Regions from separate parts of the Aeromonas media genome, predicted to be linked through region 4. Evidence: predicted binding sites of a transcription regulator. Region 4 holds the regulator's gene; each other region holds the start of a gene.
What was found. The regulator sigma-54, encoded in region 4, starts transcription at its own class of promoters, with help from an activator protein. The targets are predictions, from matches to a motif close to TGGCACNGTTTTNGCTT.
Positions count from the first base shown of each region.

Region 1: the regulator sigma-54 is predicted to act here: its motif matches at 5,396-5,412, upstream of fliE (flagellar hook-basal body complex protein FliE).
Region 2: the regulator sigma-54 is predicted to act here: its motif matches at 2,070-2,086, upstream of glnA (glutamate--ammonia ligase).
Region 3: the regulator sigma-54 is predicted to act here: its motif matches at 5,468-5,484, upstream of flgF (flagellar basal-body rod protein FlgF).

Region 1 is NZ_CP075564.1:1,229,835-1,237,794, reverse strand. It holds gene fliI (flagellar protein export ATPase FliI) at 1-1,230, opposite strand, end outside; gene fliH (flagellar assembly protein FliH) at 1,351-2,154, opposite strand; gene fliG (flagellar motor switch protein FliG) at 2,223-3,284, opposite strand; gene fliF (flagellar basal-body MS-ring/collar protein FliF) at 3,277-4,983, opposite strand; gene fliE (flagellar hook-basal body complex protein FliE) at 5,039-5,356, opposite strand; gene KI797_RS05855 (lipid-binding SYLF domain-containing protein) at 5,561-6,337, opposite strand; gene rimO (30S ribosomal protein S12 methylthiotransferase RimO) at 6,677-7,960, shown strand, end outside.
Region 2 is NZ_CP075564.1:189,710-197,669, reverse strand. It holds gene typA (translational GTPase TypA) at 1-1,791, opposite strand, end outside; gene glnA (glutamate--ammonia ligase) at 2,143-3,552, shown strand; gene KI797_RS00880 (DUF4124 domain-containing protein) at 3,750-4,325, shown strand; gene glnL (nitrogen regulation protein NR(II)) at 4,412-5,467, shown strand; gene glnG (nitrogen regulation protein NR(I)) at 5,477-6,895, shown strand; gene add (adenosine deaminase) at 7,038-7,960, shown strand, end outside.
Region 3 is NZ_CP075564.1:1,508,503-1,516,462, reverse strand. It holds gene KI797_RS07145 (FlgK family flagellar hook-associated protein) at 1-782, opposite strand, end outside; gene flgJ (flagellar assembly peptidoglycan hydrolase FlgJ) at 786-1,898, opposite strand; gene KI797_RS07135 (flagellar basal body P-ring protein FlgI) at 1,945-3,042, opposite strand; gene flgH (flagellar basal body L-ring protein FlgH) at 3,104-3,775, opposite strand; gene flgG (flagellar basal-body rod protein FlgG) at 3,802-4,590, opposite strand; gene flgF (flagellar basal-body rod protein FlgF) at 4,684-5,430, opposite strand; gene flgE (flagellar hook protein FlgE) at 5,575-6,987, opposite strand; gene KI797_RS07110 (flagellar hook assembly protein FlgD) at 6,998-7,747, opposite strand; gene flgC (flagellar basal body rod protein FlgC) at 7,853-7,960, opposite strand, start outside.
Region 4 is NZ_CP075564.1:4,000,183-4,008,142, forward strand. It holds gene KI797_RS18490 (Do family serine endopeptidase) at 1-1,039, shown strand, start outside; gene degS (outer membrane-stress sensor serine endopeptidase DegS) at 1,129-2,250, shown strand; partial or broken gene KI797_RS18500 (PTS sugar transporter subunit IIA) at 2,353-3,403, shown strand; gene npr (PTS phosphocarrier protein NPr) at 3,422-3,694, opposite strand; gene rapZ (RNase adapter RapZ) at 3,715-4,581, opposite strand; gene ptsN (PTS IIA-like nitrogen regulatory protein PtsN) at 4,622-5,068, opposite strand; gene hpf (ribosome hibernation promoting factor) at 5,071-5,358, opposite strand; gene KI797_RS18525 (RNA polymerase factor sigma-54) at 5,379-6,818, opposite strand; gene lptB (LPS export ABC transporter ATP-binding protein) at 6,884-7,609, opposite strand; gene lptA (lipopolysaccharide transport periplasmic protein LptA) at 7,622-7,960, opposite strand, start outside.

The DNA of each region.
Region 1 (7,960 bases), 1.8 Mb from region 4:
TTTCTGGATGATGGCCCGATCGATGCGCGGATCCGATCCCTGGCTGTAGGCGCCTATGGTGATGAGATCCCGGTTTTGCTGATAGAGGGAGTAGAACTGCTTGAAGGTGCGCGCCAGCTCCATGTGCTCCGGGGAGGTCACCATGGGCATGACCCGGCTGATGGATTTTTCGATGTCGATGGCGGGGTAGTGGCCCGCATCCGCCAGCTCCCGCGCCAGCACAATGTGGCCATCGAGAATGGCCCGCGCCGCATCGGCGATGGGATCCTGCAGATCGTCCCCCTCCGTCAGCACGGTGAAAAAGGCCGTGATGGAGCCCTGGCCATCGCTGCCGTTGCCGGCCCGCTCCACCAGCGCCGGCAATTTGGCAAACACCGATGGCGGATAGCCCTTGGTGGCCGGCGGCTCCCCCACCGCCAGCGCGATCTCCCGCTGGGCCTGTGCGTAGCGGGTGAGGGAGTCCATCAGCAGCAGCACGTTGAGCCCCTGCTCGCGGAAATACTCGGCGATGGCGAGCGCGGTCTCGCACCCCTTGAGTCGCATCAGCGGCGAGGCATCGGCAGGGGCGGCCACCACCACGGCGCGCTCGCGCCCCTCGGCGCCGAGGATCTCCTCGATGAACTCCTTCACCTCCCGGCCCCGCTCGCCGATGAGGCCCACCACCACCACGTCCGCCACCGAGCCCCGGGTCATCATGCCGAGCAGCACCGATTTACCGACGCCGGAACCGGCGAACAGCCCCATGCGCTGGCCACGCCCCACGGTGAGCACGGCGTTGATGGCCCGCACCCCCACGTCCATGGGTTGATGGATGGGGCGACGGGCCAGCGGGTTGATGCGATGCTGGGCGAACTGCACCGTCTGGGACGAGATGATGGGGCCGAGCCCGTCCAGGGGCTGGCCGATGCCGTCGATGACCCGGCCAAGCAGGTTCATGCCCACCGGAATGCCGTGATCCTCGGTGACGGGCACCACGCGGGCGCCGGGAATGACCCCCTTGAGCTGCTCGCTCGGCATCAGGAACAGGCGATCGCCGGAGAAGCCCACCACTTCGGCCTCCAGCACGCCATCCTGGGTGTCGATACGGCACAGGGCCCCGATGGCCGCGCGGCAGCCGATGGCCTCCAGGGTCAGTCCGACCACCCGGGTAAGCTTGCCCGCCACCGGCGGTATGGGCGCAAGATCGCGGACCCAATAGCCTTGCAGTCGGCCGAGCAGGGATGCTGTCATCGCACCTCCAGAGGTAAAAGGGAAAGAGGCCGAGACCCGGAGTCAGCCGGCATGGCCACGCCGTCGACAGACGGTACGCAGCAGCGGCACGCACTCCCTATGCCAAACCGGGGAAGAGGGTTAGTCGGCATTGTCACGAAGGAAATTGCGCAGTAACTGATCGATGCGTCCCGCCAGGGTCAGATCGATGCTGGAGAGTTCGGTGGCCAGCTGCAGATCCCCCGGGGAGAGGGTGGGGTCGCTCTGCAGCCGCCAGTGACGCTTGGCACACTCCTCGGCACCGAAGGCCTGCTCGACCCGGGCCACATCGTCCGGGTGCAGCATCAGGGTAACCCCCTGCTCGGCGGCGGGCAGCAGGGCAAGGCCCTGCTTGAGGGCCTCGAGCAACAATTTTGGGGAGGTCTCGGCCTCGTGGCGAATGAGGGCGCGGGCCAGCTGCTGCACCAGGCTGATGAGCTGCTGCTCAACCGCCGCGTCCAGCTCGCTCAGGGGCGTGGCGAGGCGGGCGACGAGCGCTTGCCAGTGGGCAATCTCCTGCTCCACCTGGTCGCGGCCCATGGCAAGCCCCTCTTCACGGCCTTGCTCCAGACCCGCCTGATGGCCCTGCTGCAAGCCTTCCAGCTTGCCCTCTTCGAGCCCCTTGGCAAAACCGGCTGCTCGCCCCTCGGCCAGCCCCTCTTCCCAGGCGGCCTGACGAATCGCCTCCACCTCTTCGGCGGTGATGCTGGGGGTAGGCTCCTCCGGCTGCTCTTCTGGCGGCATCTCGTCCGCCTGCTCCTGGCGATACCAGTCAGGGCCGAGCCCCAGGGCATTGCTCTGGATCTCGGATTCGACCTCCATCTCGGGCCAGCCCCAGGCTTCCACCCGGGTCTCGTCCGCTTCGGGTCTGACATAACCCCGCAGCTTGTTGTTCTTGTTATTCATCTGCGAAAGACACTCCTGGCATGCCGGACGAAAGGGCCGACATCATCGCACATTCCATTGCCCATGGCTTAGAGGAACTCTTCGCCACCGCCCGCCCCCAGCATGATCTCGCCCGCGTCCGCCAGACGGCGCGCCGTGGAGAGGATCTCCTTCTGGGCGGCCTCCACCTCGGAGACCCGGATCGGCCCCATGGCCTCCAGATCGTCCGCCAGCATCTCGGCGGCCCGCTTGGACATGTTCTTGAACACCTTCTCGCGCATCTGGTCATCCGAGCCCTTGAGGGCCCGTTGCAGCAGATCCCCCGGCACTTCCCGCAGCAGGGTCTGGATGCCCCGATCGTCCACATCGATGAGGTTCTCGAACACGAACATCAAGTCCTGGATCTGCTGGCTCATCTCCTCGTCCGACTCGCGGATGGAGTCCATCAGCTGGCCTTCGATGTTGGTGTCCAGGTAGTTCATGATGTTGGCGGCAGCCTTGAGGCCACCCATCTTGGCCGCCTGGGCCCCGGCCGCACCGGCGAACTGCTTCTCCATGATGTCGTTGAGCTCTTGCAGCGCCGCCGGTTGCACCTCTTCGAGGTTGGCGATGCGCATCACCAGATCCAGGCGCACCTGCTCCGGGAACTGGCTCAGGATCTCGGCGGACTGCTCCGGCTCCAGATAGGAGAGGACTATGGTCTGGATCTGCGGGTGTTCATTCTGGATGATGCTGGCCACCTGGCGGGCATCCATCCACTTGAGGGAGTCGAGGCCGCGGGCACCGGATCCCAGGATGATCTGATCCACCAGGTTGCTGGCCTTGTCCTCCCCGAGCGCCGCCACCAGGGCCTTGCGCACGAAGTCTTCACTGCCGATGCCGATATTGGTGTATTTCTGGATGTCGTCGATAAATTGACGATGCACCGCCGCCACCCGGTCGTGACTGAAATCCGACATGGAGGCCATGGACATGCCGAGCCGCTGCACCTGCTTGGGCTCCAGATGACGGAAGATCTGGGCGGCATCCTCCTCGTTGAGGCTCAGCATCAGCACCGCCGCCATCTCCATCCCGCTCATCTGGTCCAGGATCTGGCGCTGGTTATCGGTAATCTCGTTACCGGTGACTTGGTTTTTCTTCTCTTCAGGCATCTCGGTTCGTTACCCATTCTTTGATGACCTGAGCGGCCAGGTCTGGTTCATTCGCTACCAAGGCACGCACGGCCTTGAGCAGGTCCTCGTCACGGTGCAGATCAGGCAGCTTGAGCTGACCATCCCGCAGGCCGAACACCGGCTCGGCCTCGGCCTGGGCCGCCAGCAGGCTCAGCTCGTCGTCGCCACCCAGCACTGTGTGATTGTCGAAGTCCAGCTCCCCTTCCGGCTTGGCATCCGGGTAGAGCAGACGCTTGAGCATGGGCCGCACCACGGTGACGATGAGCACTATGATGACCAGCACCGAGGCGGCGATGCGCACCGCACGCCAGAACCAGGGCTGTTCGTAGATGGGCATGTCGGCCACGGCTTCCAGCTCGGGGCGGTTGAACGGAATGGCGACCACCTCCAGGGTATCCCCCCGGGTCACGTCGAAGCCGAGGCCGCCGCTGAGCAGGCGACGCAAGGTATCGAGTTCGGCCTGGCTGCGGGGCTCGCGGGTGACGGCCCCCTCGGCGCCGGGAGTGGCCTTGTAATCCACCGCCACCGACACTGTCATGCGGCGGATGCCGCCCTGCTGACGCCGGATGTGGCTGACGGTGGTGTCCAGTTCGAAGTTGCGGGTCGCCTCCTTGCGGGAGCGGCCGGAAGAACCGGTTCCCCCTTCCCCGCCAGCGGCCTGTTCGGGAATGTTCGACGCGGCGGGCGGCTGGTTGGTGAGCGCACCGGGTACGCCGCCATTGCTGCCATTGGCGCTGTTCTCTTCCACCGTCATCTCGGAGCGCACGGCGGGCAAGTCCGGATTGTAGGTCTTGCGGGTCTGCTCCTGCTGGGAGAAGTCGAGGGAGAGATCCACTTCCGCCGTGTAGTTGTCGGCCCCCAGCACCGGGATCAGGATGGCGTCAATTTTTTGTTTGTATTCCAGCTCCTGCTTCTGCTGCATCGCAAACTCCTTGCGAGTCTGGGCAGAGAGCGGATCCTGGGAGCCGGAGTTGAGCAGGCGACCGTTCTGATCGGTCACGGTGACGCGGGTAGGCTCCAGGCCGTGGACGGCGGAGGCGACCATGTCGACGATAGAGTCCACCTCCCCCTGGCCCAGCGCAGCCCCTTTCAGGCTCAGCACGACGGTGGCGCTCGGCTTGCGTTCGTTGCGGGCGAACACGTTGTCTTTCGGGATGGCCAGCAGCACCTGGGCCTTGGCGACGTTCTGGAACTGCTCGATGGCGCTCGCCAGCTGGCGCTCGCGGCTCAGTTTCAGCCGCTCGCTCTCCATGCGCTGACTGACGCCGAAGCTGGAGTCCTTGAGCAGGATGGCTTCCCCATCGTTGCTGGCCTCGCTGCTGCTGGCGAGGCCGGCGCGGGTCAGGCGCAGCCGGATGTCTGCATAATTCTCGGCACTGACCAGCACGCTCTTGCCGTCCACCTGATAGGGGATCTTCTGCTGATCCAGATAGTCGAGGGTGGAGACCAGCTCCTGGGTGCTGAAGGTGCCGAGCGGACGCATCTCCGGCTCCTTGCCCCACAGCAGGATGAAGACGGCGATGGCCAGACAGATGGTCAGCCCCAGGATCAGGGTGATCTGCCGCAACACATCGGTGTTGGACAAGAAGCCCAGCGCCGAGCTCTTCTGCTCCTGCTCATCGAGGGCGGCCGCCCCCTCGTTGTTCATCAGCAGATCGCCGTTTGGATCGTTAGCCACGATTTATGTCCTTATTGCTGACATGTTTATGATGCTCGGTCGCCATGGGCCTGAGTTATACCGGCATGTTCATGATGGTCTTGTAGGCATCGACCATTTTGTTACGCACCTGCACCGTCGCCTCGAAGGCGATGGAGGATTTCTGCCCGGCGATCATCACTTCGGAGAGATCCACCGACTTGTCCCCCAGATCGAACCGGGTGCGCAGATCGTTGGCGCTGCCCTGCAGCTCGTTGACGTTGTCGAGGGCCTGCTGCAGCATCTGGCCAAAATCCGAGTTGACCTGACGACCGGGCTGGGTCAGCGGCGTGGCACCGGCTTCGACCCTGAGAGCCTGCATCTCTTGCATCAGGCTGCTTGCGCTTATTTCCATCTTCTCTTCCCAGACAAATCGTTGACACTGGCAAGCCTTAAGCAATTAGAGTGCCAATGCATAAAGATCCTGTACCCCACCTGTGCAACGGGCCATCATGCCGGCAGCAGGGATCCCGGGAAGATGCCCGTCTGCTGGCCGCGCGGCGAGCAGGCGGGCACATGAAAAAGGCCCGCATCGCGGGCCAGGCTCAGATTCCGATCTCTATTGCGTCAGATCCTCGTCGATCCAGTATTTGGATCCCGTGATGCTGACACCGTACAGCAACCCCTTCTCGCCAAGCTGGTAGATGGCCATGCCGCCGTTGTAACCCGAGTCGAGCGACGCGCTCTCCTTGCCGGCGACCACGCCCGCCTCCGAGGTCGCCTCCCAACCCTTGTTCACGAAGTTGTCAAAGGTCTGTTTGGTCTCGAACAACATCACCTGCTGATAGAACTTGCCGCCGAAGCCAGCCGCCATGCCGGCGCCAAACATCTTCATATAGGTGTGTTTGCCATTCGAGCGGTTCACCGCCACCCCGGATCCCTGATTGGTGTGGATCATCAGGGAGAACTTGCGCGAGTCGAACACCGCATAACCATAGGCCTTGTCAAACAGCAGCTTGGCGGAGGGTTGCTCGTTGAACAGCCGCACCAGTGCGGTATCGGCCATGGTATCGAGGGCGGTGCGGGCCTCTGCCGGGGTCTTGGGTTCCAGCATGGTATCGAGCTTCTTGTCGGCGGCCGTCAGCCACTCCTTGCCGGTGGCTGCGCTCTCTTCCGTCCAGGCGCCCGCCTTGTTGTAGGCATCGGCCCCCCAGGTGGAGACAGACTCCCAGGTCGCCTTCGAAAAATCGGTGATCCCCTGCCACGCCTCCTTGCCGGTCTCGCTCACCGCAGTGCCAAGCTCGGAGGCCGCTTCCTTCAATTTCGCCCAGTCGGCATGGCTGGGGCTAGATGCAAGTGCCAGGACGGCGGCAATAAACCAGGATCGGCTCTTCATTGTGTGCTCCTTAAATATCGCATCAGCGGACATGTCACCCTATCAGATTTAAGCCAACTCCAAGAAGTCCCGAATGCCTCTCCATTCCGCTCCAGTCAGCAAACACAGACTTCCCATCTCTCCAGTATGGTGTCGCAGCCCTCATCCGGTCTGAGGGAACTGCGGTCCCCGGACGGTCACGACCGCCACCATCATGCACGGCTCCCCTTGTCTGCCGATAGCCGACGGGCCCGACCGTAAATATTGTTCGGCCTGACAACCTCGGTTGTATAGTTTTTGGTTAGCCATTCCGGTAAAATCCGCGCCCTTGAATAAGAGCCACCTAAGAGTGATTGAGCGATGTCCAACACAAAACAGGCCCCCAAAGTAGGATTCGTCTCCTTGGGTTGCCCCAAAAACCTGGTCGATTCCGAGCGCATCCTGACCCAGCTGCGTACCGAAGGGTACGATGTGGTGCCCAGCTATGACGATGCGGAGCTGGTGGTGGTCAACACCTGCGGCTTCATCGACAGCGCGGTACAGGAGTCGCTGGAAGCCATCGGCGAGGCCCTGGCCGAAAACGGCAAGGTGATCGTCACCGGTTGCCTCGGTGCCAAAGAGAACCAGATCCGCGAGATCCACCCCAAGGTGCTCGAGATAACCGGCCCCCACGCCTACGAAGAGGTGCTGGGTCACGTTCACAAGTACGTGGAAAAGCCGACCCACAACCCCTTCACCAGCCTGGTGCCGGCCCACGGCGTCAAGCTGACTCCCCGTCACTACGCCTATCTGAAGATCTCCGAGGGCTGCAACCACCGCTGCACCTTCTGCATCATCCCCTCCATGCGCGGGGATCTGGTGAGCCGTCCCATCGGCGAGGTGCTGGCAGAGGCCAAGCGCCTGAAAGAGGCCGGCGTGAAGGAGATCCTGGTCATCTCCCAGGACACCTCCGCCTACGGCGTGGACGTCAAGCACCGCACCGGTTTCTACGACGGCATGCCGGTCAAGACCAGCATGGTGGCCCTGTGCGAGGAGCTGGCCAAGCTCGACATCTGGGTGCGTCTGCACTACGTCTACCCCTATCCCCACGTGGATGACGTCATCCCGCTGATGCGCGATGGCAAGGTCCTGCCCTACCTCGATATTCCGCTGCAGCACGCCAGCCCGCGCATCCTGAAGCTGATGAAGCGCCCGGGTACCGTCGAGCGCACCCTGGAGCGCATCCAGAAGTGGCGCGAGATCTGCCCCGAAATCACCCTGCGCTCTACCTTCATCGTCGGCTTCCCCGGCGAGACCGAAGAAGAGTTCCAGATGCTGCTGGACTTCATCGACAAGGCGGAGCTGGACCGCGTTGGCTGCTTCAAATACAGCCCGGTCGAGGGTGCCAAGGCCAACGAGCTGCCGGATCCTGTGCCGGAAGACGTCCAGGAAGCGCGTTTCCAGCGCTTCATGGAGCTGCAGCAGCAGGTCTCCGTTCGCAAGCTGGCCCGCAAGGTCGGCAAGGAGATGACGGTGCTGATCGACGAAGTGGACGAAGAGGGCGCCACCGGCCGCTCCTTCGCCGACGCGCCCGAGATCGACGGCCTGGTCTACCTGAACGGTGAAACCGGCCTCAAGCCCGGCGACATGGTCAAGGTCCGCATC
Region 2 (7,960 bases), 710 kb from region 4:
GCGATCCATCTCGGTCAGCAGTTTCTTGCGGATACGGATGGCCTTCGGCGTGATCTCGACCAGCTCATCGTTGTCGATGAACTCGAGAGCCTGCTCCAGGGTCATGCGGATCGGCGGAGTCAGCACCTGGGCTTCGTCGGTACCGGAGGCACGCATGTTGGTCAGCTGCTTGCCTTTCAGGCAGTTGACGGTCAGGTCGTTGGAACGGGAGTGGATCCCGATCACCTGGCCTTCGTACACTTCGGTCGCGTGACCGATGAACAGACGACCACGGTCTTGCAGACCGAACAGGGCGAAGGTCAGGGCCTTGCCGGTAGCGTTGGAGATCAGCACGCCGTTCTGACGCTCACCGATGCTGCCACCCTTGTGCGGACCGTAATGGTCGAAGGTGTGGTACAGCAGACCGGTACCTGAAGTCATGGTCAGGAACTCGGTCTGGAAGCCGATCAGACCACGGCTCGGGATCATGAAGTCGAGACGGACACGACCCTTGCCATCCGGGGTCATGTTGGTCATCTCGCCCTTACGCAGGCCGAGTTGCTCCATGACGGAACCCTGGTGGATCTCTTCTACGTCCACGGTAACGGTTTCGAACGGCTCGTGCAGAACGCCGTCAACGGTGCGCAGGATAACTTCCGGACGGGATACCGCCAGCTCGTAACCTTCGCGACGCATGTTTTCGATCAGGATGGACAGGTGCAACTCACCACGGCCGGAGACGCGGAACTTGTCCGGATCTTCGGTCTCTTCCACGCGCAGGGCCACGTTGTGGACCAGCTCCTGGTTCAGACGCTCCAGAATGTTGCGGGAGGTCACGAACTTGCCTTCTTTGCCGGCGAACGGTGAGGTATTGACCTGGAAGGTCATGTTCACGGTCGGCTCGTCAACGGAGAGCGGCGGCAGGGCTTCGACGGCATTGTTGTCACAGATGGTGTCGGAGATCTTCAGCTCGCCCAGACCTGTGATGGCGATGATGTCGCCCGCTTGCGCGTCGGCCACTTCGGTACGGGACAGACCCAGGTAACCCAGCACCTGACCAACCTTGCCGGTACGGTTCTTGCCGTTGGCACCGACGATGGTGACCTGCTGGTTGGTCTTGACGCGACCACGGGTGATGCGGCCGATACCGATAACACCCACGTAGGAGTTGTAGTCCAGCTGGGAGATCTGCATCTGGAAGCCACCGGCGGGGTCACCCTTCGGCTGCTCGACGTTGTCAACGATGGCCTGGAACAGGGGTTCCATGTTATCGGACTCGACGCTCTGGTCCAGGGTGGCCCAACCGTTCAGTGCAGAGGCGTAAACAACCTTGAAGTCCAGTTGCTCATCGGTGGCACCCAGGTTGTCGAACAGGTCGAATACCTGGTCCATTACCCAGTCAGGACGCGCACCCGGACGGTCGATTTTGTTGATGACAACGATAGGCTTCAGACCCTGGGCGAAGGCTTTCTGGGTCACGAAACGGGTTTGCGGCATCGGACCGTCAACGGCGTCGACCAGCAGCAGCACGGAGTCAACCATGGACATGACGCGCTCAACTTCACCACCGAAGTCGGCGTGACCCGGGGTATCGACGATGTTGATGCGGTAGTCATTCCAGCGGATCGCAGTGTTCTTGGCGAGAATGGTAATACCACGTTCCTTTTCCAGATCGTTGGAATCCATCAGACGCTCTTGACCATCAGTGGTACGGTCCAGGGTTCCAGACTGCTGCAGCAGCTTATCAACCAGGGTAGTTTTGCCGTGGTCTACGTGCGCAATAATCGCAATATTGCGTAAATTCTCTAACATTCTCGCCTCAATCACCGGGTAAAATTGGGCGCTAATTGTACTCTCGCCTTTGTGATCTGCCTAGCATAATTGCAGACCATTCGCGCACAACAGGGGATCAGGATCATAGACCCCATGCTGAAAGCCTGCTTAGATGGTGGCTGATCGTGCTGGCGCACCACGATGGTGCACCAAAACGATCCAAGGTTGCACCACTTTGAAGCGCAACCAAGCATGAAAGCGGGTGTCCCGGCAGCCTGAAACGGTGCAAATGCCCTGAAATCAAGCTGTCACAAACTTGGCACGATACTGGCTTATGTGAATGTGATGACGCATTCACCCAAAGAGTTTTAACACCGGAGGTTACTTAGCATGTCAGCCCAGAACGTTTTGGCCCTGATCCAGGAACACGAAGTCAAGTTTGTTGATCTGCGTTTTACCGACACCAAGGGTAAAGAGCAGCACGTATCCATTCCCTCCCACCAGGTCGACGAAGACTTCTTCGAAGACGGCAAGATGTTCGATGGCTCCTCCATCGGCGGCTGGAAGGGCATCAACGAGTCTGACATGGTGCTGATGCCGGATCCGGCCTCCGCCAAACTGGACCCGTTCACCGAAGAGACCACGCTGAACATCGTCTGTGACGTGCTTGAACCTGCCACCATGCAAGGCTATGACCGCGATCCGCGCTCCATCGCCAAGCGTGCCGAAGATTTCCTGAAAGCCAGCGGCATCGCTGACACCGTGCTGTTCGGGCCGGAGCCGGAATTCTTCATGTTCGACAACATCACCTTCTCCAACACCATGGGCCACAGCTTCGTGAAGATCGAATCCGAAGAAGCTGCCTGGAACTCGGGTACCGAGTACGAGCACGGCAACAAGGGTCACCGTCCCTTCGTCAAGGGTGGTTACTTCCCGGTTGCGCCGGTTGACTCCTCCCAGGACATCCGCGCCGCCATGTGTCTGGTGCTGGAAGAGATGGGCCAGGTCGTTGAAGCTCACCACCACGAAGTGGCCACTGCCGGTCAGAACGAGATCGCCACTCGCTTCAACACCCTTACCCTGAAGGCCGACGAAGTGCAGGTCCTGAAGTACGTGATCCACAACGTGGCCCACGCCTACAACAAGACTGTCACCTTCATGCCGAAACCCATGTTCGGTGACAACGGCTCCGGCATGCACTGCCACCAGTCCCTGGCCAAGAACGGCGTCAACCTGTTCGCCGGCGACCTGTACGGCGGTCTGTCCGAGATGGCACTGCACTACATCGGCGGCATCATCAAGCACGCCAAGGCCATCAACGCCTTCGCCAACCCGACCACCAACTCCTACAAGCGTCTGGTGCCGGGCTATGAAGCCCCTGTGATGCTGGCCTACTCTGCCCGCAACCGCTCTGCCTCCATCCGTATCCCGGTGGTGCCGAGCCCGAAAGCTCGCCGCATCGAAGTCCGCTTCCCGGATCCGGCTGCCAACCCCTACCTGGCCTTCGCAGCCCAGCTGATGGCCGGTCTGGACGGCATCATCAACAAGATCCATCCGGGCGATGCCATGGACAAGAACTTGTATGACCTGCCGCCGGAAGAAGCCGCAGAAGTGCCGACCGTTGCCGGTTCCCTGGACGAAGCCCTGTCCGCACTGGATGCTGATCGCGAGTTCCTGACCCGTGGCGGTGTGTTCAGCGACGACTTCATCAACTCCTACCTGGAGCTGAAACAGCATGACGTGGATCGTGTCCGCATGACCCCGCACCCGCTGGAGTTCGAGCTGTACTACTCCGTCTAATCCGGTGTCCTTGCTTCATCATGATAAACCCGCCATCTGGCGGGTTTTTTATCTAAGGGGCTGAAATATCATGACTCATGGCATGATGCCTCAGAGTCGTCCGGCTCATCGAGTCCATGCTTCACCGCACATCCGACAATAGGCCCGACATTTTTTTCTCTGATAGGATTAAGGTGAACCCCGTCAAGGAGAGATGGATGAAAAAAGTACACCCGACATGGACGCTGGGCCTCTTGCTGATGATCTCCTGCACCGCCCAGGCGGCCAGAGTCTATTCCTGGATAGACTCCCAAGGGGTGACCCATTACACAGACGCCCCTCCCCCCGGCAAGAACGCCAGGGAAATCGACCTGCGGGTCTCCCCCCTCATCGGCACCTCACCCCATTCGGTTCAGGTTGATGATTTCAACCATCTGACCGGTGTCGATGCAAGGAAGGCCCTGGAAGCCGCCCCTCTGGAGATAGAGCTGCTCTCCCCCGAGCCGGGCAGCACACTGCGCGACAACACGGGCAACATCGTCTTCCAGGCACAGGTCCATCCCCAGGCGCCGGTGCAATATGACGTACGCCTGCTGCTGAACGACAAGGCCATTCCCCTCGTTCACAACAGCCTGGCCATCCGGGTGGAGAACCTGGATCGTGGCGCCTACGAGGCGCGGCTCGAGCTGCTCGCCAAAGACGGTACGATCCTTGCTAAATCCAAAGCAGCCACCTTTTACCTGCATAGAACGACTGTGAATCAGGCTCCCAAAGCCACCCCCAAGGCCAATTAGGGGTGATGTGACGCACCGATGCGGGTAAACTCAATGCACCATATCGGTGCACAATAGGTGTAAAGCACCGTTTTAGGGAGAAACCTGTGCCAACCCGCCTGGATCACGCCAAGACACTCTTGGACAACCTGCTGACCGCCGTCATCCTGATGGATGAACGGCTCTGCATTCAATTCGTCAACCCGGCGGCCGAACAGCTGCTGTCCCTCAGCGAACGGCGACTGATCGGGATCGAACTGCCCCATCTGCTGGAGCACATTTCCCTCGACCTGCAACGATTCAAACAGTGCCTCATTTCAGGGCAGGGCTTCACCGACAGCGAAGTCACCCTGGTGGTGGAGGGAGAGCCCAGGCTGGTGGAGATCAGCGTAAGCCCCATGGCCGACCACGAGCAGCGGTTGATGGTGGTGGAGCTGCGCAAGATCGATCAGCAGAAGAAGATCAGCCAGGAGCTGCAGCAACATGCCCAGCAGCAAGCCGCCAAGGAGCTGGTGCGCGGGCTGGCCCACGAGATCAAGAACCCCCTCGGGGGCCTGCGCGGCGCCGCCCAGTTGCTGCAAAAGGAGTTGCCGGACCCCGCTCTGCGCGAATACACCGGCATCATCATAGAGCAGGCCGACCGCCTGCGGGTGCTGGTCGATCGTCTGCTCGGCCCCCAGCGGCCGGGACGCCATCAGATGCACAATGTGCATTCGGTGCTGGAGCAGGTGCGCCGCCTGGTGGATCTGGAACTGCCGCCCCAGATCCGCATCGAGCGGGATTACGACCCCAGCATTCCCGAGTTCGAAATGGAGCCGGACCAGCTGCAGCAGGCGTTTCTCAACATAGTCCGCAATGCCGCCGAGGCCCTCGGCGATCAGACCGGGCTCATCCGCATCAAGACCCGCACCGCCTTCCAGATCACCATCCACGGTCAGCGCTACCGCCTGGCCGCCGAGATCAAGATCATCGACAACGGTCCCGGCATTCCCGATGCCATTCGCGACACCCTCTTCTACCCCATGATCACCGGCAAGGAGGGAGGCACAGGCCTCGGCCTCTCCATCGCCCAGAATCTGATCGATCAGCACAAGGGACGCATAGATTGCATCAGCTGGCCCGGCCACACCGAATTCACCATCTACCTACCACTTCGCAAGTAAGGGAACCTCATGACAGCAAAAGTGTGGATCGTCGATGACGACAGCTCCATCCGGTGGGTCCTGGAGCGCACCCTTGGCAGCGAAGGCTTCGAATGCGAGAGCTTTGCTGACGGCGAAGCCCTGCTGAGCTCGCTGGAGATGCGCTCACCGGACGTGATCCTCTCCGATATCCGCATGCCCGGCATCGACGGCCTCAGCCTGCTGGAGCAGATCCATCGCCGTCAGGCGGATCTGCCCATCATCATCATGACAGCGCATTCGGATCTGGACAGCGCGGTCAACGCCTACCAGCGCGGCGCCTTCGAATACCTGCCCAAGCCGTTCGACATCGACGAGGCAGTCACCCTGGTGCGCCGCGCCGAAAATCATCTGAAAGAGCAGCGTACCAAACGCAAGGCGCGCCAGCAGGAGGCCACCACCACCCCGGAGATCATCGGTGAGGCCCCCGCCATGCAGGAGGTGTTTCGCGCCATCGGCCGACTGTCGCGCTCCAGCATCTCGGTGCTGATCAACGGCCAGAGCGGCACCGGCAAGGAGCTGGTCGCCCATGCTCTGCACAAGCACAGCCCGCGCGCCCACAAGAATTTCATCGCCCTCAACATGGCCGCCATCCCGAAGGATCTTATCGAATCCGAACTGTTCGGCCATGAGAAGGGGGCCTTCACCGGCGCCAACAACATACGTCACGGCCGCTTCGAGCAGGCAGACGGCGGCACTTTGTTTCTCGATGAGATAGGTGACATGCCCCTGGACGTCCAGACCCGGTTGCTGCGGGTGCTGGCGGACGGCCAGTTCTACCGGGTAGGCGGCCATCAACCGGTGCAGGTGGATGTGCGGATCATCGCCGCCACCCACCAGAATCTGGAGAAGCGGGTCGCCGACGGCGAATTTCGGGAGGATCTGTTCCACCGCCTCAACGTCATCCGCATCCACATTCCAGCCCTCAAGGAGCGACGAGAGGACATACCTCAGCTGGCCCAGCACTTCCTGCTCAGAGCCGCCAAGGAGCTGAACGTGGAGGCCAAGAGCCTGCACCCCGATACCCAGACCTACATCAGCCGCCTGCCCTGGCCGGGCAACGTGCGCCAGCTGGAGAACGTCTGCCGCTGGCTGACCGTGATGGCGTCGGGCCAGGAGGTGCTGGTCGGCGATCTGCCCACAGAGCTGCTGACCCCCATTACCAGCACGGCGGAACCAGGCCAGCCCGCGCTGACCGGTGGCTGGCAGCAACAACTACAGGACTGGGTGGGCGCCAAGCTGGCGCTGGGGGAGACCGACATCCTGGCCGATGCCATGCCCCAATTCGAGCGGATCATGCTGGAGACGGCGCTGGAGCACACCCATGGCCACAAGCAGGAGGCCGCCCGCCTGCTCGGCTGGGGTCGCAATACCCTGACCCGCAAGCTCAAGGAACTCGACATTCCCTGAGTTCTCGGGAAAAACGATTCCCATCACGCCTTGAGGGAAAGCCTGACCAATCACACCCCGTTTGCCCGCAAACGGGGTATCTTTTTCAAGATCCCCGCCTAGAATGACAGGCTTTCCAACCCGACTCGCAGAAGGCGCCACCATGATTGACAGATCCCTCCCCCTGACCGACCTGCACCGCCATCTGGATGGCAACATCCGTCCGCAGACCATTCTCGAGCTGGGTCGCCTGCACAACATCCCGCTGCCAGCCGATGAGCTGGAAGCCCTGCGCCCTCACGTGCAGATCGTCGAGAACGAGCCGAGTCTGGTGGCCTTCCTGAAGAAACTGGACTGGGGCGTGGCCGTGCTGGCCGATTACGACGCCTGCCGCCGAGTCGCATACGAGAACGTGGAAGATCTGCTGCGTGCGGGTATCGACTATGCCGAGCTGCGCTTCAGCCCCGCCTACATGGCGATGGCCCACAAGCTGCACCCGCAGGGGGTGGTGGAAGCCATCATAGACGGCGTGGCCACCGGCAGCCGCGACTTCGGCATCAAGACCAACCTGATCGGAATCATGAGCCGCACCTTCGGCACCGAACAGTGCAACAGGGAGCTGGCAGCCTGCCTGGCCCATCGCGACAAGCTGGTCGCCATCGATCTGGCCGGTGATGAGCTGGGCTTCCCGGGGGAACTGTTCACCGACCACTTCCGCAAGGTGCGGGATGCGGGCATGCGGGTGACGGTGCACGCCGGTGAAGCGGCCGGCCCCGAGAGCATGTGGCAGGCCATTCGCGATCTCGGCGCCGAGCGTATCGGTCACGGCGTCAAGGCCATCCAGGACCCGGCCCTGATGGCCTATCTGGCGGAGCACCGCATCGGCATCGAGTCCTGCCTTACCTCCAACATCCAGACCACCACGGTCGCCAGCCTCAGCGATCACCCGATCCGCCAGTTCCTGGCCGCTGGCGTGCTGGCCTGCCTCAACACAGACGATCCCGCTGTGGAAGGCATCGACCTGCCCCACGAATACGAGGTGGCCGCCCCGGCCGCCGGTATGACTGCGGATGAAATCCGCACCGC
Region 3 (7,960 bases), 2.0 Mb from region 4:
TTGATGTTGGCCTGGTTAGCCCCCAGGGTCAGCTGAAGCCTCGTATCCCGGGAGTCCGGGCTGCCCGGCACCACCTTGAACTGGGCCACGCCGCCGTCCAGCACCAGGGAGTGCCCCGTGCTCATGTTGACCAGCATGCTGCCGTTGGGTTGGGTCACGGTGCGGACTTCCATCTTCTCGGAGAGCTGGCGGATCGCCTCATCACGCTGATCGAACAGCATCAGGTTCTCTTCCGGCGAACCCTGGGTGCGGATGATGGCCTGGTTCAGATCGTTGATGCTGCTCAGCAGGCTGTTCATCCTGTCCGTCTCGTCCCCTATGGTGGCGTTGATGGTGTCGCTTTGCTTGTCGAGCTGGGCGGAGAGGGTGTGGAAGCGGTCCACCATGCCGTTGAGCTCGCTCAGGGTGGTCTTGCGCCCGCCCACTTCCGCCGGCGATTCGTTGGCGGTGTGGAAGGCCTTGAAGTAGGAGGTGATGGTGGTGCCCACGCTGTTGCTGGCATCCCCCAGCAGGCTGTCGATCTCGAACAGCTGATCGTAGCGAGAGCCTGCGGCATGGTAGGCGGAGGTATCCCGGCGCACCTCAGCCTGGGCGTAGGCGTTGATGACCCGCTCGCTCACCATGTCGCTCGTGCCCAATCCGACGGAATTGGTGTAGATCAGGGTGCGTTCACGTACATAGCCCTGGCTGTTGACGTTCACTATGTTGTTGCTGGTGGTCTGCAGCAGCCGCTGCTGGGCCAACACACCCGAAGTCCCGATTCCAAGCAGATCGCTTGCCATAGCTTACAGCTCCATCTCTGTGTTCCTGGTCGCAGTGTTGCCGGGTGACGAGTAGCCGGCGATGGCATCACTGCGCAATACCTGTTTCAGTTTGCTGGCGTACTGGGGATCGGTGGCATAACCGGCCTGCTGCAGCGCCTCGAAGTAGCGATCCGGGCTGTCCACTTTGGCCAGCGCGCCCTTGTAGCGGGTCCCCGAGGTCAGGAAGTCCACATAGTCGTTGAAGCTCTCTTCAAACGATTCGTAGGATCGAAACGCCGCCTTCTGCCGCGACGCCACTCCTTGCTCGTACTCCAGGGTGCTCACCACGGCCCTGGGTCCTTCCCAGCGCGGATCCGCCTTGATGCCGAACAAGTTGTGGCTCATCTGCCCCTCCCCGTCCTTGATCACCCGCTTGCCCCAGCCACTCTCAAGGGCGGCCTGGGCCACCAGTACCGCCGGGCTCAGCCCCAGCTTGTCCGCCGCCTTCTTGGCCAGCGGCATCAGGCGCTCGACGAACTCTTCCGGACTGTCAAACACCTTGGCGCTCCCGTCCAGGGCCGATGCCCGCGGGCTGCTGCCCATGGGTGGCACGGTGCGATGGGGGCGTCTGGGCAGGGTCAACGGAGGCTCGGCCCCATTTACCCCTCCCTTCATCTCGCTCTTCATTTCGTTATCAGCAAAATCTTTGCCAACTTTGGAGGCTGCAATCAGATCGTTGGAGGCGCTGGGGGGTTGATAGGGTTTGTAGACCCGCTCGGTCCGCTGGGGCAACTTGAGGACCCGGCCGTCATTGTGGGTAAAGGTCTTCTCGGGGGAGAACTGCTTGGCCACCATCTCGGCGATGCCAAGGCCCCCCTTGCTCGACATGTCCGCGACCCGCTGCTCATCCAGCATCCCCTCGTAGAACTGGGTGTAACTGCTGTTCATCGGGTTGTCTTCGGTCAGCACCGAGTTGGCCTGGCGCATCCCCTTGAACAGGGTCTGGGTGAAGATGGACTCGAACTGGCGGGCAGCCGCCATCAGTGCCTCTTGCTTCCCTTCCTTGCTCAGGCTCATCTGGCGCAGCTTGTCCAGGTTCTGAACGTCCTGCACCATGCCAAGATTGATACCGCTCTGGGTGTCGAACTCTGCCATAACCTACCTCTTTGCCGCCCGTGGCAACCGCTTGCCGCTCAAGAAATTACAAAATGACCAGTTGACCCTGGATCGCACCCGCCTGCTGCAGGGCCTCCAGGATCGCCATCAGATCGCCGGGGGCGACCCCCACCTGATTCACCGCCCGCACCAGATCGTCCAGGGTCGCGCCGGTGTCGAGCTTGAACATACGTCCCGGCTCCTGCTGCACGTTGATGGTGGAGTTGTTGGTGACGGCCGTCTGACCGCCGGCCAGCGGATTGGGTTGGGAGACCTGCTGGTTTTCGGCGATGGTGACCGTCAGTCCCCCATGGCTGATGGCGGCTGGCCGCAACTTGACCTCGCTGCCAATGACGATGGTGCCGGTGCGCGAGTTGACGATGATCTTGGCGGACTCGGTGGCCGGATCCACTTCCAGATTTTCGATGGTGGCGAGGTAAGAGACTCGCTGACTCGGATCCCGCGGCGCGAACACCTTGATCGAGGTCGCGTCCAGCGCCTGGGCCGTGTTCGGGCCCACCAGATCGTTGACCACGTCGGCTACCCGCCGGGCAGTGGTAAAATCTGGCCGGTTCAGGTTGAAGGTGATGGTGTCCCCCTGGGCGAAGGAGTTCGGCACCTCACGCTCCACGGTCGCCCCGTTGGCGATGCGCCCCACGGTCGGGGTATTGACCACTACCTTGGAGCCATCCGCCCCCTCGGCCCCGAGACCACCGACCACCAGGCTGCCCTGGGCCACCGCATAGACGCGGCCGTCCAGCCCCTTGAGGAAGGTCTGGAGCAGGGTGCCGCCGCGCAGGCTCTTCGCCTCGCCGATGGCGGAGACGGTGACGTCTATGGTCTGACCCGGCTTGGAGAAGGGGGGCAGATCGGCGTGGATGGCGACCGGCGCCACGTCCTTGATCTTGGGCTTGATGTTGTCCGGCACCTTGATGCCGAAGTTGTTGAGCATGGTCCTGAAGGTCTGCTCGGTGAAGGCGTTGTTCTTCTCGCCCGTGCCGGGCAGGCCCACCACCAGACCGTAGCCGATCAACTGGTTGCTACGCACCCCTTCCACCGAGCTGAGATCCTTGATGCGGGAGGCGTGCGCCAGCCCGAACGGCAAGATACAGCACAGCAGGCCGAGCAAACGGAGTCGGTTCATGACATCTCCTGACTAAACCATCCTGGCCCCGGGTCTTCGTTGGCGACCCGGGGTCCGAGTATTAAATGGGCCACCAGGGGCCGTTGAAGAAGCTGGTCAGCCACCCCTGTTCCTGGGTGTTGGCCAGATCGCCGGTGCCACCGTAATGGATGCGCGCGTTGGCGACCCGCTGGGACGAGACGCTGTTCTCCGAGCTCACGTCCTCCGGGCGCACCAGTCCGGTGATGCGGATATATTCGTTGCCGTTGTTGAGCATGATCCACTTCTCGCCACGGACCAACAGGTTGCCGTTCGGCAATACCTTGACCACGCTGACCGAGATGTTGCCCTGCAGACTGTTGCTCTGGTCCGCCTTGGCCTGACCCTTGAACGCACTGCTCTGGCCGATGGAGGCAGACAGGTCATAGGGGCTCGCCGTCACTGGCACCCCGCCCAGGGTGACGGGTTCCAGCTCCATCTTGTTGTCCTTGCCGCTCTGGGTGTTGGCCTTCTTCGACGCCGAGGTCGACTCCGCCAGCTCGATGGTGATGATGTCGCCCACCCGATGGGCCTTGATGTCCGAGTAGATGCCGTTGACCTGCTCGGGCTGGAAGATGGCCCCGGTCGGGCGCACCGACACCGGCTCCGACTCGCCATACACGGGGGCGAATTCGGGGTCGTCGGGCCTGGCGGTATTGGGGGTGCTGCTGCAGCCTGCCAACATCAGCAGGCCCAGCATCCAGATGACTTTCATCATGCGTCTCCGCTTAGGTGGCTGGATTAGGTGCGCTGGGTCAGGAAGGACATCATCGAGTCAACTGCCGAGATGACCTTGGAGTTCATCTCATAGACCCGCTGGGCCTGGATCAGGTTTACCAGCTCCTCGGTCACGTTGACGTTGGAGGTCTCCAGCATCCCCTGCTTGATGACTCCGAGCCCGTCCGCACCGGCCGTCCCCTGAATGGGGGCGCCGCTGGACTGGGTCTCGACGAAGAGGTTTTCCCCCATGGGTTGCAGGCCGGTGGGGTTGACGAAATCCGTGGTATTGATCTGGCCCACCACCTGGGACTGGCCATCCCCCTTGAGCTGTACCGACACCTGACCATCCTCCCCCACCGTCACGCTCTGGGCGTTCTCGGGGATCTGGATCTCCGGCTGCAGCGGGTAGCCGTTGCCCGGGGTGACGATGGTGCCCTCGTCATTGAGGGTGAACTGGCCGTTGCGGGTGTAGGCCGCGCTGCCGTCCGGCAGCTGGATTTCGAAGTAACCACGGCCGCTTATCATCAGATCCAGGGAGTTGTCCGTGGTCTGGACGTTGCCCTGACTGTGGTTTTTCTGGGTGGCGACCACCTTGGCCCCCGCCCCCAGCATCAGGCCGGAGGGCAGTTCGGTGTCTGCCGAGGAGCGGCCACCGGGCTGGTTGACGTTTTGATAGAGCAGATCCTCAAAGATGGCGCGAGCCTTCTTGTAGCCCACGGTGCTGGCGTTCGCCAGGTTGTTCGAGGTGACCGAGATGTTGGTCTGCTGGGCATCGAGGCCGGTCTTGCTGATCCAGAGTGCAGGATTCATTTCATCTTCCTTAATTAGCGGATCTAGGGTGCAGGGTCATGTCATCTTTTGATGTGCGAATCCAGAGTGCAGAGTTCATGTCATGCTCCTTGATTAGCTGATACGCAGCAGCTGGGTTTGTGCCTCGTCGTTCTCCTCGGCGGTCTTCATGATCTTGACCTGAGTTTCAAACTGACGTTGCAAGCGAATAAGGTTGGTCATCTCGTCGACCACGTTGACGTTGCTCCCCTCGAGGGAACCGGCGATCAGGCCCACGTCGGCAGACGCGGCCTCCGCCTGGCCATCCTTGCGGCGAAACAGGCCATCCTGGCCCTTCTCCACCGCATCGCTCGGCGGATTGACCAGCTTGATGCGCTGGAAATCCTCCGGCAGGTTGGCAGCGGCGCCCTCGGGACGGCCGCTGATGGTGCCATCCCGGTTGATCTCGATCTTCTCCATGGGCAACGGCAGCACGATGGGCTGACCGGCGTCATCCACCACATTGAGCCCGGCCGAGGTCTGCAGATTGCCGGCGGCATTGAGCTGCAGGTTGCCCATGCGGGTATAGGCCTCTGCTCCATTGGGATCCTGCACCGCAATCCAGCCCGGGCCGTCGACGGCGACGTCAAGATCCCGCCCCGTGGTCTGCAGCAGGCCGTGCTGCAGGTTCTGACCCGGTCGCTCCGTCATGGCGAACACCCGCGTGGGCAGTCCTTCGCCAAACGCCTGCATGCTGCGCGCCTGCTCGAAATCAGACTTGAAGCCGATGGTGTTGGCATTGGCCAGGTTGTTGCCACGCACAGCCAGGCTGTTCATGTTCTCCTTGGCTCCTGACATGGCGATATAAAGCAGGTGATCCATGTGATCCTCCGTCAAACAGATGACTCTCGCAGGACAACTGCAAATTGAGTGCCAAGAGCGGAAGAATGGAGAAACAGGGGAGGAAAAAACACTATGCCGGAAACGACAAGGGGCGCATGAGCGCCCCTTGCAACCGCAAAAACCTTAGCGGATCTGCAGTATGCTCTGCTGCAGGGAGCTGTTCACTTCCAGCGAGCGTGAGTTGGCCTGGAAGTTGCGCTGGGCGGTGATGAGGTCCACCAGCTCGGTGGTCAGGTCCACGTTGGACTGCTCCAGCGCCGACGACTTGATGGAGCCGAAGGTGCCCGAGTTCGGAGTGCCCGGCAGGGCATCGCCGGAGAGCAGGGACTGGCGCCAGGAGGTGTCCCCCACCTGGGTCAGCCCCTGGGAGTTGGCGAACTTAGCCATGGCCACCATGGCCACTTTGACGGTGGTGGCGTTGCTGTAAGTGGCGGAGACTATGCCGTCCGCCCCGATCTCCACCTTGGTCAGCCGGCCGACGGTGGAGCCATCCTGGGTCAATTTGTTGACTTCAAACGGCGAGGCATACTGGGTCACGGTGCCGAGCTTTATTTCAAACTGTTGAGTCCCATCTGCACCATTGGTAATGATGCCAGCACCTGGCTCTCCAGTAACCGGTGTACCTGCAGCAGGTGAACCTAATGAGACCGTCTTGATCACCGCAGGATCAGTCGGGGTGACCATCTTGCCGGAGGCGTCGAAGGTGACGCGGGCACTCAGGGGGGCCTGGTTCAAGCCGGCAGCCATGGCGGTGGGGGCACCACCCGAGATGTCGATGGGCTTGTCCCCCTGATAGAGGTACATACGCCAGGCAGTCGGCACCGCCGCTTTGGCCGGGTCTAGCGGATCAGCTTCCTTGGTGAAGTACTGGGTGATGGTGTGCGGCTCCCCCAGGGAGTCGTAGACCACCACCGAAGTGGAAGAGGAGTAGGTGTCCGAATCCTTGGGATCGAACTTGGAAGCATCCGCCGGAGGGAGGGCCGGAGGTGTATAGGGCGTCCCCCCCGCCGTCAGTGGAGAGGCGGTGGACGGCAGGTTGAAATTGGCTTCGATCTTCGAGGTCTGGACCGGCTCGCCGGCCCTGTCCGGGATCTGGATGGGCTTGGTCGCATTGATGCTCACCGCCTTGGGGGTGCCATCGGCATTGATCTCGTACCCCTGCAGGTAGCCGCCGGAGTTGCTGACCATGTAGCTGCTTTCGTTGAGTTTGAAGGCGCCGGAGCGGGTGTAGCTGCGATCCAGGTTGGTCAGGCCATCGGAGGTCACGAAAAAGCCGTTGCCCTGAATGGCTAGATCCAGCGCATTATTGGTGAATTGCAGCGCCCCCTGATGGAACTGCTGCGCCACCGCCCCCGTCGCCACCCCGTTGCCGACCTGGGTCTTGGCATTGACGAAGATGGAGTTGGCGTAGACATCGGCGAACTCAGCGCGGGACTCCTTGAAGCCGGTGGTATTGACGTTGGCAATGTTGTTCGCGGTGACGTTCAGGTCTTTCTGAGCCGCATTGATGCCGCTGAGGGCATTGTTGAATGACATGTCTTTCTCCTTAGATCACTGCGTTAGAGGTCGGGGTCGGGGTCGGCGTCGGGGTCGTAGCCGACTTGCCGGACGTCCCGCCAATTTCCAATACATCGGTCAGATAGATGCCACCCAGTCCCTTGAGCTTGAGGGTACTGGGGTTGGTGCTGGTGCCCAGGGTGACACTCTCAACCTTGGCATAGGTCAGGGCCGGCACGCTCTCGGACTTGCCATCCACGGTGGCGTGCGCTTCTATCGAATACTTGCCGCTCTTGGCGGCATTGCCCGATTTGTCCAGGCCATCCCACTCGAAGGCCACGTTTCCCTTATGGTCCCCTTCGAGGGAGAACTCCTTGATCACCTGGCCGCTCTCGTCCTTCACCGTCACCTTGACGTTGCTGCCACCGTCACCGGTGGCGATGACGCCGGAGAGGGTGCCGCCCTTCTCCACATACCCCGTGTTGGAGGGGATGAGCACGTTCTGGCCCACCAGGGCAGAGGCCTGCAACGCTTGGCTGGAGGTCATCAGGCTGTTGAGGCTCTCCATCTGGGTGGAAAGGCTGCTGATCCCCTGGGAGGTCGACATCGAGGTCATCTGGGACAACATCTGGGCGTTGTCCACCGGCTTGAATGGATCCTGGTAGGAGAGCTGCATGGTCAACAGCTTCAGGAAGGACTCCTGATCCAGTTCCTTCTTCTGGGTCGTGGTGTTGGTCGTATTGGTCTGGGCGGCCGTCGTCCGGTTGACGCCCAGCAGGCTGTCATAGGTATCTGCCACTTATGATTCCCCCTCTGTCCGGGTTTGCCGCACGCCGTACGGGTCGACCCCATGGCCGCAGTCATGCAGGCCGTCACAAGTCTCAGTCATCTGGGTTCACCTCTATCAGGACTTGCCGAGGCCGAGCGTCTGCTGCAGCATTTTCTTTGCCGCATCAGCAACCTGGACGTTGGTCTGGTAACTGCGGGAGGCGGCGATCATGTCCGCCATCTC
Region 4 (7,960 bases):
CGCTCACGTGGTTCACGAGGCGGACGAGATCAAGGTCAACCTGAAAGACGGTCGCGAATACGCGGCCAAGAAGATAGGCGAAGACAAGCAGTCCGACATCGCCTTGCTGCAAATCAAGGCGGAGGACCTGGTGCAGATCAAGTTCGCCGACTCTGACGAGCTGCGGGTCGGTGACTATGCCCTGGCCATCGGCAACCCCTTCGGCCTGGGTCAGACCGTTACCTCGGGTATCGTCAGCGCCCTGGGTCGCAGTGGCCTCAATATCGAGAACCTGGAGAACTTCATACAGACCGATGCGGCCATCAACTCGGGCAACTCAGGTGGTGCGCTGCTCAATCTGCGTGGGGAGCTGATCGGCATCAACACCGCCATCCTGGGCCCGAACGGTGGCAACATCGGCATCGGCTTTGCCATCCCGTCCAACATGGTGCGCGACCTGTCCGAGCAGATCGTGAAATACGGTGAAGTGCGCCGTGGCCAGTTGGGGATCACAGGCACAGAGCTGACCACGGATATCGCCAAGTCCTTCGGCTACAACAAGAAGGATGGTGCCTTCGTCAACCAGGTCATGCCTGACTCCGCCGCCGCCAAGGCGGGCATCAAGGCCGGCGACATCATCATCAGCATAGATGGCAAGCCCATCCGCTCGTTCGGTGAACTGCGTGCCAAGATCGCCACCATGGGCGCCGACAAGCAGGTTGCACTCGGCCTCATCCGAGACGGCAAGGAGCAAACCGTCAAGGTCACCCTGAAGAAGGCCGATGACAGCGAGATCCTCGCCAGCGCCCTGCACCCGGCACTGGAAGGGGCCAAGCTCAGCACCACCTCGGATCCGGTGACAGGTGTAGCAGTGGCTGACATAGATCCGCGCTCCCCTGCCGCCGCCGCCGGCCTGCAGAAGGGCGACATCATCATCGGGGTCAACCGTCTGCGTATCAACTCCATGGATGAGCTGACCAAGGCCTTGAAGAACAAGCCGGAAGTTCTGGCGCTGAACATACAGCGCGGCGACTCCTCGCTCTATTTGGTGATCCGTTAAGTCCCTCACACCCGCGGCAACCGCCGCGGGTGATTTTTATCCACCGATAATGTTATTCTCTGCGCGCAGCATGTACGGACGAGAATGACATGAAAATCCCACCTTTGATCAGTTACTTGGGCAAGTCTGTCGGCTTTGGCCTCACCGTGGCTGCGCTCCTGTTGCTGCTGTTCCCCAGTTTTCGGGGCGGCGCCCCCCTGCCAGGTCTCATCACCAATTCCCGCGAGCTGAGTTTCTCCTATGCCGCCCACCGCGCCGGCCCTGCCGTCGTCAACATCTACACCCGCAGTTTCGCCGGCAATCGCGGCGAGAAAGCAGAGCTGAGGCCACAGGGGCTGGGCTCAGGGGTCATCATGAACCAGCGCGGCCATGTGCTGACCAACTACCACGTCATCGCCGATGCGGACCAGATCATTGTCGCGTTGCAGGATGGCCGGGTATTCAGCGCAGAGCTGGTCGGCACCGACAAGCTGACCGATCTCGCCGTGCTCTACATAGAGTCGGACAACCTGCCGGTGATACCGCAGGATCCCGAGCGCCTACCCGACGTAGGCGACGTGGTGCTCGCCATTGGCAACCCCTACAATGTCGGCCAGACCATCACTCAGGGCATCATCAGTGCCACCGGCCGCATCGGTCTCTCCAGCATGGGGCCGGACAGCAACGGCCGGCAGGATCTGCTGCAGACAGATGCCGCCATCAACGAGGGCAACTCAGGTGGCGCCCTGGTCAATGGCCGTGGCGATCTGGTGGGCATCAATACCGCCGCCTATCACCTCAACGGCAATCAGGAGAGCTACGGCATCAGCTTCGCCATCCCCTACAAGCTGGCCAAGCGGATCATGGACGAGCTGATTGCCAATGGCCGGGTCATTCGCGGCTACCTCGGCATCTCCAGCGTCGAGATCAACCCCATAGTCGCGCGCATGATGAATCTCGGGGATCTGCAGGGTCTGGTGGTAGAGAGCCTGGATCCCGATGGTCCCGCCACCAAGGCCGGCCTCAGGCGCGGGGATGTGCTGCTCAAGATCAACGGCGAGGCCATCAGCGGCGTGCGCCCTGTGATGGACAAGATCGTCGAGAGCCGCCCCGGCACCAAGCTGACCATCTCGGTGATCCGCAATGGCAAGCCCCTGGACGTCGACGTCATCATAGAGGAAGACGTGCGCTACCAGAACCTGCCCACCAGCAGCGCATCACCCGCCAGCTGACGGCAAGGGAGTCAATAGAGGGGCCATCAGGGCCCCTTTTTCGTGTCTCCCTCTCAGGCCACCCTTCCCTGGCGTGAGATGACTCACAGTTTCCACCAGCGCGGCACCGGTTATCACGATCAGCTCTGCCGTCATCTGTTGCGCCTCGCCGACGAGAACCTGCAACAACTCACCATCTCCTGCGCCATCACCCTGTTGCGGCTGGCCACGAGCTGTGCCAGTTTGCCAGCGATGACATCAGCCTGATCCTGGCCGTGGTGGTCCGCGACATCCATGTCGAGTTACCAACCCAAGCCCCGCCGGGGCAGGAGGAGATCGCCAGCCTCGTCATCTAGATCCAGACCCGCCTCACTGCAGATCCCCCCTGCTCGGCCCGGCCATGGCCGCCAAGAGCGAGCAACTGGTTCACATCCGCTGACCTGCATTCACCAGCACTACTCCTATGATCTTCGCGGCGACCCGCAGTTGCGTGCCGACCTGCAGGCTCACATCAGTGCCATTATGCTGCGGGTCAACTACCAGATAGGCAGCCACAACCCGCTGGCGAACCACAAGAACGGGATTACGAGGGGCTGGTGCAGATCGAACTGGACTTCGTCATCAGCACAGTCAAAGTGAGCGAGAAAAACGTTCCCTTGGTACAAACCGCCCCCTTCACGACCCGTACCAGCTGGAGCAGTTCGGCAAGCTGGTACTGACCGATCGCTTCCGCCTCTACCTGCTGGACAAGTACTTCGATACCGACCACTTCATGGTGGTCACCGAGCCGCTCAGCCAGGCACAGCTGTTTGGCCGCATCTGTGACCAGCTGGAGTCCGAGTAGCTGGTAGAACCGGGCTTCAGGAGCTCGTTGCACTAGCGGGAACGAATCGTCTCCACCATGCTGGGAGAGGGCATAGCCCTGCCACACTCCCTCGGCCTGCTGGCCCGCCGCACCTTGGTATATACAGTGCTGGCCCCTCAGGGGATCGACTGGGGCAATGGCGAGACAGCCACCCTCGTCTTCGTGCTCGCCATCAGCAAGGCGGACTACGAGGAAGCGATGGGGCTCTACGATCTGTTTCTGGCGCTGATGAACGAAAAAGCCAGCAGGAATCTGCTGGCTTGTCGGGACTTTAACGACTTCAAGGCGCTGGCGCGCGCCGGGTCATGACGGCAAAGGAGGTGCCACTCACTCCTCGTTGAAGCCCGAGGTGAACAGCGCCACCACGGCGGCCAGGGCCTCCACTTCTTCGGGGCCCTCCACCTGCACCTCCACCTGCTTGCCCTGGGCGGAGTCCAGCATCAGCAGACCAATCACACTGTCCGCATCGGCCTCGATGCCGTCCTCGTTGCGCAGCAGCACATGGGCATCAAACCCCTGCACCAGCTCGAACAGCATCATGGCCGGTCTGGCATGGATTCCCAGCTTGTTTTTGACTTCTACCGAGGCGGAAACTGTCATCTGAACATCCTGTGGGTCTATCAAGCCTGTGTCGAACGCTTGTCCAGCGTGCGGTGGCGGATCTGCACGTTCTTGCCAAGCAGCCGGAAGGTGCTGGCCAGCCGCTCGGCGATGAACACCGAGCGATGCTGCCCGCCGGTACAACCGATCCCAACGGTCACATAGCTACGATTGTTGCGCTCCAGGTGGGGCAACCAGGTCACCAGCATGTTCTCTATCTGCTGGATGAACAGCATCACGTCCGCCTGGGCCGAGAGGTAGTTGGCTACAGGCTCGTCCTGGCCGGTAAACGGCTTGAGCTCCGGGATCCAGTGGGGATTGGGCAGGAAACGGGCATCGAACACGAAGTCCGCATCCTTGGGGATGCCGTATTTGAAGCCGAACGACTCGAACACCAGCACCAGCTCATTCTCTTTCTTGCCGAGCACCCGGGTCTTGATGAGCTCGCTCAGGTCGTGAATGCTGAGGTTGGTGGTATCGATGCGCAGATCGGCGGTCGAGGAGAGGGGCGCCAGCAGGTGGGTTTCCTCTCGGATCGCCTCATCCAGCGAGAGCTGCTTGCGAGACAGGGGGTGCAGCCGGCGACTCTCGCCATAGCGCTTGAGCAGAGTCCCGTTGTCGGCGTCGAAGAAGAAGCTGGAGAATTCCACCCGCCCCTCATTACGCACTTGGGTCAGCAGGTTGTCCAGCTTGTCGGGCTGGGTCGGCAGGTTGCGCACATCTATGCTGACCGCCAGCTTGTCATACTGGCTCTCCACCGAGACGATCAACTGGGGCAGCAGATTGACCGGCAGGTTATCCACGCAGTAGTAACCCAGATCCTCCAGCACCCTCAGGGCTACCGTCTTACCGGAGCCCGAACGACCGCTTACCACTATTAACTGCATCTTGTCCCCTCACGCCAACGTGGCTGTGTCAGACCCGGCATCAGGCCGAGGTCATGATCTGATAGAGTTCTTCATCGCTGGTCGCCTGGCGCAACTGGCGACAGACGGCCTTGTCACCCAGCTTGGATGCCATCAGGGAAAGGGTCTTGAGATGCTGCTTGCACTCGCTTTCCGGCACCAGCAATGCAAAGAGCAGGTCAACCGGTTGATTGTCGATAGCATCGAAAGGGATGGGTTCAGAGAAGGTCATCAGCACGGCGGTCGGCGCAAAGGCGTCGTCGATCCGGCCGTGGGGAATGGCGATACCGGCACCGATCCCGGTACTGCCCATCTTTTCCCGCGCCAACAGGCTTTCAAACAGCACCTGGCGGGAGGCGCCGAGGCGCTCAGCGGCCAGCTCACTGATGATCTCGAGGGCGCGTTTCTTGCTGGTACAAGGGACCGCACTCTTGGTGCAGTCCCGACTCAGTATGTGTTCAAGTTGCATAGTTATTTTTGATTTAACTTATCTTTGTGCTTGATGATCTGCCGATCCAGTTTATCCAGCAGGGTATCAATCGCCGCATACATGTCGGCATGCTGCGAATTGGCGAACACCTCTCCCCCGCTGACGTGCAGCTTGGCTTCGGCGATCTGGTTCAGTTTTTCGACGCTCAACACCACATGTACGTTGTTGATATGGTCAAAGTGACGCTCGAGTTTGGCAAATTTGTTATTCACATAATCACGCAGAGCTTCGGTAATCTCGACATGGTGTCCGGTCAGGTTAATTTGCATAACGTCTTCCTTTTGTTTGCCTAAACCAGGCGTTTGCGCTGATTGGATGGCGGGATCAACAAGGATTCACGGTACTTTGCGATCGTGCGTCTCGCCACCATAATACCCTGTTCGGCCAGCAAATCCGCGATCTTGCTATCACTAAGCGGTTTGGCCGGGTTTTCGGCCGTCACCAGCTTCTTGATAAGGGCACGAATTGCGGTCGATGAGCACTCTCCTCCTCCCTCCGTGTTGACATGACTGGAGAAAAAAAACTTCAGTTCAAAGATGCCACGGGGCGTATGCATGTACTTCTGGGTCGTCACCCGTGAAATCGTCGACTCGTGCATCTCCACCGCCTCGGCGATGTCGTTGAGTACCATGGGCTTCATGGCCTCTTCACCGTACTCGAAGAAACCCTGTTGCTGCTCGACGATGCAGCTTGCCACCTTGAGCAGGGTGTCGTTTCGACTCTCCAGACTCTTGATGAACCACTTGGCTTCCTGCAAATGGGAACGAATGAACTGAGTATCCGTGCTGCTGCGGGCATTGCGTGCCATTGCCGCATAGGCCTCGTTGACACGAATGCGCGGCGCCGAATCCGGGTTGAGTTCAACCACCCACTTCGCCCCCTTCTTGACCACGGAAACATCCGGGATCACGTATTGCGATTCGCTCTGGATGATGCCATTACCGGGTCTGGGCTCCAGCTGCTGGATGAGATCCAGTACCTCCTTGAGGTCGCTCTCCTTGAGCCGGGTCTTGCGCGCCAGGGTGCGGTAGTCACGGTTGCCGAGCAAGTCCATGTGCTCGCGGATCACCTCCCTTGCCTCATTGAGCCAAGGCAGATCCGGCGAATACTGGCCAAGCTGGATCAACAGACACTCCTGTACCGAGCGAGCGGCGATGCCAACCGGATCGAAATGCTGCACCCGCTTGAGCACGGCTTCCACTTCATCCAGTTCAACTTCTACCTCTTCACTGCTGACTGCAGCCTGAATATCTTCGAGAGAAACGGTCAGGTAGCCAGACTCATCGATGGCATCGATGATGGCGAGGGCAATCGCGGCATCCAGATCACTGAACGGCGTCAGTCGCATCTGCCACAACAGATAATCCTGCAGATTTTCGGTGGTTTCCCCCTGATAGACGCTGTCTTCCCCGTCATGGATGGGGCCAGCGCTCTGAGCCGTGCCGGCGGAATAGACCTCATCCCAGGTAGTGTCCACCGGCAGTTCATCCGGCATCTTGTCCTGTGCCATTGCGTCACTGGAGTCGAGTTGACTGGCGTCCTGGGGTTCTATCGGACTGGTTTCGTGCGCCTCATTCTCCTCCTGCTCCAGCAAGGGGTTATTATCGAGCGCTTGCTGAATTTCCTGCTGGAGTTCCAGGGTGGAGAGCTGGAGCAGACGAATCGCTTGTTGTAATTGTGGCGTCATGGTCAGGGACTGGCCGAGACGCAACTGTAATGTCGGCTTCATCTACGTCGGGATATCCTTATGTTCAGCGAGGCGGTCACCTAACAAAAATGAGGGGTGCCCCCTTACTATAGACTGAATTGATCGCCCAAATAGACGCGCTTGACCTGCTCATCGGCGAGGATGTCGGCCGGTGCACCTTCGGCAATCATCTTGCCGTGGCTGACGATGTAGGCCTTCTCGCACACATCCAACGTCTCTCTGACGTTATGATCCGTGATAAGCACGCCCAGCCCTCTTTCCTTCAGATGCTGGATGATCTTCTTGATGTCTATGACCGAAATAGGATCAACACCTGCAAAGGGCTCATCCAACAGGATGAATCGCGGCTCTGCCGCTAGCGCACGGGCGATCTCGACACGGCGCCGCTCCCCTCCCGACAGGCTCTGACCCAGGCTGTCGCGAATATGGGTGATGTTGAACTCTTCCAGCAACTGCTCGACCTTATCCTCCCGCTCCTCGCGGCTCAACCCCTTACGGGTCTGCATGACCCCCATCAGGTTGTCGAACACCGACAAGCGTCGGAAGATGGAGGCTTCCTGGGGCAGGTAACCGATACCATTGCGGGCGCGAATATGCATGGGCTGCAGGCTGATGTCCTGTTCATCTATGGTGATGAGACCCGCATCCCGCTGCACCAGGCCCACGATCATGTAGAAGGAGGTGGTCTTGCCGGCACCATTCGGGCCAAGCAGCCCCACTATCTGGCCGGTGCCCACTTCCAGGCTCACGTCGCTGACCACCATGCGGCGCTTGTAGCTCTTCTGCAAACCCGTTGCTTTTAACACTGCCATGGCTTCTGTTTCCTACTTCTTCTGATCGGCGGGTTTGTCGAAGTTTTCTACCTGATCCGGCAAGAACACCGTCTTGACGCGCTGGGTGGGTCCCTTGCTCTCGGCGATCATCTTCTGTTTGACGATGTCGTAGCGGATGAGGTCACCGGTGACCTGGCTGTCTTCCTGCTTGAGCTGACCGTTGCCGGTGATGGTGACCAGCCGGTTCTTCAGCTCATAGCGAATGCTGTTGCCGTGGGCGTTTACCGGCTTGCCGTTGTCCAGGATCTGGAAGAAGGTGGCGGGGTTGCCATAGGCGGTCATCACCTCGGCCCCTTTCTCGCCGGAGCGGATCACCACCACCTTGTCGGC